DNA from 3 places in the Klebsiella sp. MISC125 genome. Region 2 is predicted to be linked to each of the others. Evidence: predicted binding sites of a transcription regulator. Region 2 holds the regulator's gene; each other region holds the start of a gene.
The links. The regulator LexA, encoded in region 2, represses DNA repair genes until DNA is damaged. The targets are predictions, from matches to a motif close to TNCTGTATGTACATACAGNA.
Positions count from the first base shown of each region.

Region 1 (2,271 bases), 2.4 Mb from region 2:
AGGCAGGTGCTACGCTAAAGAAATTCTCAACACCAACGGCACTGATTAAGAGATCTAAACTCTGAGTATCGGCTATTTTTTGCATTTTTCTGGCAATAATTCCTGCCGTTTCGCCGAACAGGCAACATATTAATAACTTTTTCACAATTTAATCCTCGGTGAGATACCGAAGCTACATTATTCCTCCATGGCTGATGAAAATGCGCGATACGTCAATATTCTAATACTAATTGATTAGACGGCATCTTCACTATCACAGAAGCCAGAAACAAAAGCTTCTGTGATGTTGTGAATGATCGGATATGGCTATTGGGTTACTTTTTTTTGCGTGAAATCACGAAGCGATCGTCAACGCGCGTGAGCTTTGCTCCATTGGTACAGTGCTCAATGGCAAAATTAAAAAACTCATCAGAGTCGAGTTCAAAATCCAGTTCGATTTTAATGGCTTCACTGGATTGCAGAAGTTGCTTTGCCTGTTCCAAATCACTGGCCTTGACTATTCCCATCTCTTCACCTCGTTTTAGCGCTGGTGGCGTCCGGGCTTCATCTTACGGCCTAAGTTTTACAATCATGCGACACTGGCGTTTTATTTCTGCGAGATAAGTTTTTCGGCCTTACGTAACACGATCACCATCGCTTCAGGAGACCCGATAGCGATGGTAGCCAGTGCAATCTTAATCAACGTTAGTGAAGTAGTCTCGTGCGACTGCCTCAACGTTCTTTGCATCAATGCCCGTCTTCTCCGTGATCGAGGCAATGAACGGCTTGAACTTCTCTGTCATCACATGGCCACCGTCCCAATGAGCGACGTAGAAGCGGCACTGATAGCGATAAAAGTGGAGAGTGGTGTCTCCTAACGTGTAATACATAAGAATCTCCCGTTCAGTATGTCGGATGGATCGCCACAATTTGTGAGCAAAGAGCCGATTGGCAAATTCTATCCTCCTCCCAATTGACCGAAATTTCCAGAGAGCAATACAAACCATCGGGAATACGTATAGGGGCCCCTACACAATATCGACGATATGATTAGCGTACGGATGCTAAATTCTCCACAACTTCAATGTGTTCACGTTAATGCCCTGCATGTGGCTTGATTAACGCCATTGAAGTATTGATACTGTATATAAATACAGTATATGCAGGTGAGTTTATCATGATGTTCTACAAGCCGGTTGAATTGCGTCAGGTCATATCAATACCGTTGTTTAGCGATCTTGTCCCGTGTGGGTTTCCCAGCCCGGCGCAGGATTATATTGAGAAGGGGATTGATCTCAACGAGCTTTGTATCAGCCATCCTGCGGCGACCTATTTTGTGATGGCGACAGGCATGTCGATGGTTGATGCCGGTATTTATGAGGGTTCGCTACTGGTGGTGGATCGCAGCCTGAAAGCAACGCATGGCGATATCATCATTGCCTCGTTGGCCGGTGAATACACGGTCAAACGCCTCTGCACGCATCCCGTGATGCAATTGATGCCGATGAACCCTGATTTTCCTCCGATTGAACTACACGATGGTGGTGAAGAGCTGGAGATTTTTGGCGTCGTCACGTTCAGCATTAATCGGTTTCGCTAATGTTTGCCCTGGTAGATGTGAATTCATTTTACGCCAGCTGTGAAATGGCCTTTCGCCCCGATTTGCGCGGGCGTCCGGTGGTGGTATTAAGCAATAATGATGGCTGCGTGATTGCCCGAAATAGCGAAGCTAAACGGCTTGAGATCCCCATGGGCGCGCCGTATTTCAAAGTGAAATCTCAGTTTGAGCGTTACCAGATCGCGGTATTTAGCAGTAACTACGCACTGTATGGCGATATGTCGCACCGTGTAATGACCCTTCTTGAAGAGCTGGCCCCATCAGTTCACCAATATTCCATTGATGAAGCATTTGTGAATCTCACCGGGCTTAATCGTCCAGGGGAACTCGAGGCATTTGGTCGCCACGTGCGAACGACATTACTCCAGTGCACTGGCTTGACGGTAGGTGTGGGAATTGGGCCGACTAAAACACTGGCTAAGCTGGCTAATTATGCAGCGAAAAGATGGCCGCAAACCGGAGGCGTTGTTGATCTCTCTTTGTTGGCCAGGCAGCGAAAACTGCTGGCTCAGGTTGAGGTCAGCGAGATCTGGGGCGTTGGTCGACGAATAGCGAAAAAGCTCAATGATATGGGCATTAAAACGGCGCTTCAGCTTGCTGAAACGCCCGCGTCGCTTATCAGAAAACATTTTAGCGTCGTGCTGGAGCGCACAGTGCGAGAGTTGTGCGGCGAG
Region 1 covers NZ_CP180448.1:3,434,043-3,436,313, reverse strand. The annotation lists gene ACMYSL_RS16315 (PTS sugar transporter subunit IIB) at 1-145, opposite strand, end outside; gene ACMYSL_RS16310 (hypothetical protein) at 315-506, opposite strand; gene ACMYSL_RS16305 (hypothetical protein) at 675-869, opposite strand; gene umuD (translesion error-prone DNA polymerase V autoproteolytic subunit) at 1,157-1,579, shown strand; gene umuC (translesion error-prone DNA polymerase V subunit UmuC) at 1,579-2,271, shown strand, end outside.
Region 1: the regulator LexA is predicted to act here: its motif matches at 1,119-1,138, upstream of umuD (translesion error-prone DNA polymerase V autoproteolytic subunit).

Region 2 (2,271 bases):
GCCCGGAGTGCGCCTCCACGGCGTAGGCGAAACCATCCAGCGCGTAGGCGGTAAAGGTCAGCATCGTCATCAACACCGCATTGACCGCTACAACATCAGCGCCGAGCCGGGCACCGTATACCGTCATCGCCCCAAAGCATAGCTGTAGCAGCAGCGAGCGCAGCATAATGTCGCGGTTCAGCGCAAGGAGACGACGCACATCGCCGCGCCAGGCGTTTTTCAGCATCGATAGCGAAACGCCCCGTAGTACCAGCACGCGCTTCGCCATAACGAGTCCGATGAAAAAGGTGGCGTATTCAGCTGTTACGGTCGCCAGAGCTGCGCCCTGCACGTTCATATGCAGGCCCATCACCAGCCATAAATCAAGCACGATGTTGAGTACATTGCCGACAACCAGCAGGATCACCGGTGCACGGGCATACTGCACGCCCAACAGCCAGCCCAGCAGCACTAGATTTGCCAGAGATGCCGGAGCGCTCAGCCAACGAATCTCGAGGAAACGGCGGGCCTGTTCAAGCACCGCATCACTGCCGCCGACGATGTGCAGCGCCAGATTAATTAACGGCATTCTGAATAGGACGATGGCTATCCCGGCAGCCAGTGCCAGCCCCAGCGGCTGCACCAGCGCACGCGCCAGCCGTTGCGGATCTTTCGCGCCGAATGCCTGAGCCGTCAAACCCGTAGTACTCATGCGCAAAAACAGGAGCAGCATGAAGAGAAAGCTGGTCGCCATCGCGCCAACCGCAACGCCGCCCAGATAAATCGGACTATCAAGATGACCAATAACGGCGGTATCCACCAGCCCCAGCAAAGGAACGGTGATATTGGAGAAAATCATGGGCAGCGCTAAGCGCCACAGGGCTTTATCGGCGGCGTTAAAAAGCATGGGGAAGAGCCCAAATGAAGAGGGAAAACAGCGCAGCACCATGCATCAGATGATGCTGCGAGATGAAGAGGTTACTGCCAGTTGCCGTTGCGGATAACGCCGACAGCCAGACCTTCAATAGTGAAACTTTGCTGGCGTAAATCCACCACGATCGGGGTAAATTCGCTGTTTTCAGGTAGCAGTTCGACGACGTTACCCTGTTTTTTCAGACGCTTCACGGTGACTTCATCGTCAATGCGGGCCACAACAACCTGGCCATTGCGCACATCCTGAGTTTTATGTACCGCGAGCAGGTCGCCATCCAGGATACCGATGTCTTTCATCGACATTCCGCTTACGCGCAGCAGAAAATCGGCATTCGGCTTAAACATTGCCGGATCGACCTGGTAGTGGCCTTCGATGTGCTGCTGTGCGAGCAGTGGTTCACCTGCTGCGACGCGGCCGACAAGCGGCAGGCCGTTTTCTTCTTCCGTCAGCAGACGGATACCGCGGGAGGCACCGGAAACGATCTCGATTGCGCCTTTACGCGCCAGCGCTTTCAGGTGTTCTTCCGCCGCGTTTGGGGAACGAAACCCCAAGCGCTGAGCAATCTCCGCACGCGTCGGCGGCATGCCCGTCTGGCTGATATGATCCCGAATGAGATCAAACACCTCTCGCTGCCTGGTCGTTAACGCTTTCATTCCGCCCCCTGGGTGTATATACAGTTATGCTGTGAGTATATACAGCTAACGGTGATTTTGGAACCATATTTCACACAAAAATCAGGAGTTTCTTTCCGTTTTGCGAGCCGCTATGGCAAGACTTAGCGGTAGTTTGCCCACAACAGCGTTCCCCATGTGATCAACGCGATAATAATCGCCAACAGGACCGCCGCAGAACCCATATCTTTCGCGCGGCCAGACAACTCATGATGTTCAGGGCCAATACGGTCAACAACCGCTTCGATCGCGCTGTTAATAATTTCAACTATCATCACTATCAGGACCGAGCCAATCAGCAAAACGCGCGTGATGGCATCGACATCCAGCCAGCAGGCTATCACCACGGCAATAATGGCAGCGATGCCTTCCTGACGAAATGCGGCCTCATTGATCCACGCCGCACGGAATCCTTTCCAGGAATACCCCGCTGCTTTAACGATTCGAGTTAACCCAGTGGTATTATTGGCCATCAAACAAACCTTTTTATGTAAATGACGTCAATGAGTGTACGCGTTTGCCGCGTTACAACGGAAATTTTGCGCACTTTCTGTTATTCTTGCGGCGCATTTGCATGATTAACCAGAGGCTTCACATCGTCTATGTCTGGCTGGCAACGAATTTACTATAAATTACTGAATTTACCATTAAGGGCACTGGTAAAAAGCAAGTCAATTCCGGCACAAC
Region 2 covers NZ_CP180448.1:5,803,184-5,805,454, forward strand. The annotation lists gene dinF (MATE family efflux transporter DinF) at 1-886, opposite strand, end outside; gene lexA (transcriptional repressor LexA) at 958-1,566, opposite strand; gene ACMYSL_RS27190 (diacylglycerol kinase) at 1,689-2,057, opposite strand; gene plsB (glycerol-3-phosphate 1-O-acyltransferase PlsB) at 2,187-2,271, shown strand, end outside.

Region 3 (2,271 bases), 860 kb from region 2:
CATCGAAATTAATAACGAGGCGGATAAACAGATCCGTACTCCGGCGGGTGATAAATTACTCAACACACTCTCCAACAACGGTATTTTCGTTTCATCCGCCTGCGGTGGCGGTGGTTCCTGCGGTCAATGCCGGGTGACGGTGAAAGAGGGCGGCGGCGATATTCTGCCAACTGAACTTTCTCATATCACCAAACGTGAGGCGAAAGAAGGCTGCCGCCTGGCCTGTCAGGTAGCGGTGAAGCAGAACATGAAAATTGAGCTGCCGGAAGAAATCTTCGGAGTTAAGAAGTGGGAATGCGAGGTTATCTCTAATGATAATAAAGCTACTTTTATCAAAGAGCTGAAGCTGCGCGTGCCGGATGGCGACGAGGTTCCATTCCGCGCGGGTGGTTATATTCAGATTGAATGTCCTTCGCACAAGGTCGCTTATGCCGACTTTGATGTACCGGACGAGTATCGCGGCGATTGGGATAAATTTAACCTCTTCCGCTACGTTTCTGATGTAAAAGAGCCGACTTTGCGCGCTTACTCAATGGCTAACTATCCGGAAGAGAAAGGCATTATCATGCTTAACGTGCGTATCGCGACGCCGCCGCCGAAAGTACCTGACGCGCCACCGGGTATCATGTCCTCGTATATCTGGTCGCTGAAAGCGGGCGATAAGGTGACGATTTCCGGGCCTTTTGGTGAATTCTTTGCCAAAGAGACGGACGCGGAAATGGTCTTCATCGGCGGCGGTGCTGGAATGGCGCCGATGCGTTCGCATATTTTCGATCAGCTTAAGCGTCTGCACAGCACGCGTAAAATTAGCTTCTGGTACGGTGCGCGTTCTCTGCGTGAAATGTTCTATGACGATGAATTCGAACAGTTGGCGCGTGAAAATCCGAATTTCACCTTCCATGTAGCGCTGTCCGATCCGTTGCCGGAAGATAACTGGACCGGCCATACTGGCTTTATTCACAACGTCCTGTATGAAAACTATCTGCGCGATCATCCGGCACCGGAAGACTGTGAATTTTATATGTGTGGCCCGCCGGTCATGAACGCTGCGGTGATTAAAATGCTCAAAGATCTCGGCGTTGAAGATGAAAACATCATGCTGGATGACTTTGGAGGCTGATGATGTTGACGGTATTTGTGGCGACCTTTGTTATTTTCGCGCTGGTTATTCTGGGGATGTCGCTGGGATACTTGATCAAGCGTAAAAGTATTCAGGGCAGCTGTGGCGGGATCTCCTCGCTGGGGATAGAGAAAGTCTGTGACTGCCCTGAGCCTTGCGATGCGCGTAAACGGCGAATAGCGCGTGAAGAGCAACGCCAGCAGAACCGAATTCTGTAATTTCTTCAGTTTCCACCCGGCCGAGCGTAGCGACGCCGGGTTATTCCTCATCACGATGTTCATCGCCGCTTACAACACATCTCTTCTCAATATCTCGATTTTTGCTGTATACTTGTCCAGTGGTCAGTGAGGGCTAACTATGCGCAAAATCATCCATGTTGATATGGACTGTTTCTTCGCGGCAGTGGAGATGCGTGACAATCCGGCGCTGCGCGATATTCCTATCGCCATTGGCGGTAGTCGGGTACAGCGTGGCGTTATCAGTACCGCCAACTATCCGGCGCGTAAATTCGGCGTGCGCAGCGCCATGCCGACGGCCACTGCTCTCAAACTTTGCCCGCATCTGACCCTGCTACCCGGTCGTTTCGATGCTTACAAAGAAGCCTCAAATCATATCCGGGAGATTTTTTCCCGCTACACTTCGTTAATCGAACCGTTATCTCTGGATGAGGCCTATCTTGACGTCAGCGACAGCGTACTTTGCCTGGGCTCAGCGACGCTGATGGCGCAGGAGATCCGTGAAACCATTCATCGTGAACTAAATCTGACCGCCTCCGCCGGAATTGCGCCGGTAAAGTTCCTCGCTAAAATCGCCTCGGATCTTAACAAACCCAACGGCCAATTTGTCATTGCGCCGCATCAGGTGGCGGAGTTTGTCAAAACGTTGCCGCTGTCGAAAATCCCTGGCGTCGGCAAAGTTTCTGCCGCGAAGCTGGAAAGCATGGGGCTGCGAACTTGTGAAGATGTGCAAAACAGCGATCTGGCGATGTTGCTTAAGCGCTTTGGTAAATTTGGCCGGATATTATGGGAGCGCAGTCAGGGCATCGATGAGCGAGAGATCAACAATGAGCGGCAGCGTAAATCAGTTGGCGTCGAGCGCACTTTGGTGGAGGATATCCACGAGTGGGCGGAGTGTGAGTCGATTATTGAAAA
Region 3 covers NZ_CP180448.1:4,939,104-4,941,374, reverse strand. The annotation lists gene nqrF (NADH:ubiquinone reductase (Na(+)-transporting) subunit F) at 1-1,120, shown strand, start outside; gene nqrM ((Na+)-NQR maturation NqrM) at 1,123-1,338, shown strand; gene dinB (DNA polymerase IV) at 1,478-2,271, shown strand, end outside.
Region 3: the regulator LexA is predicted to act here: its motif matches at 1,441-1,460, upstream of dinB (DNA polymerase IV).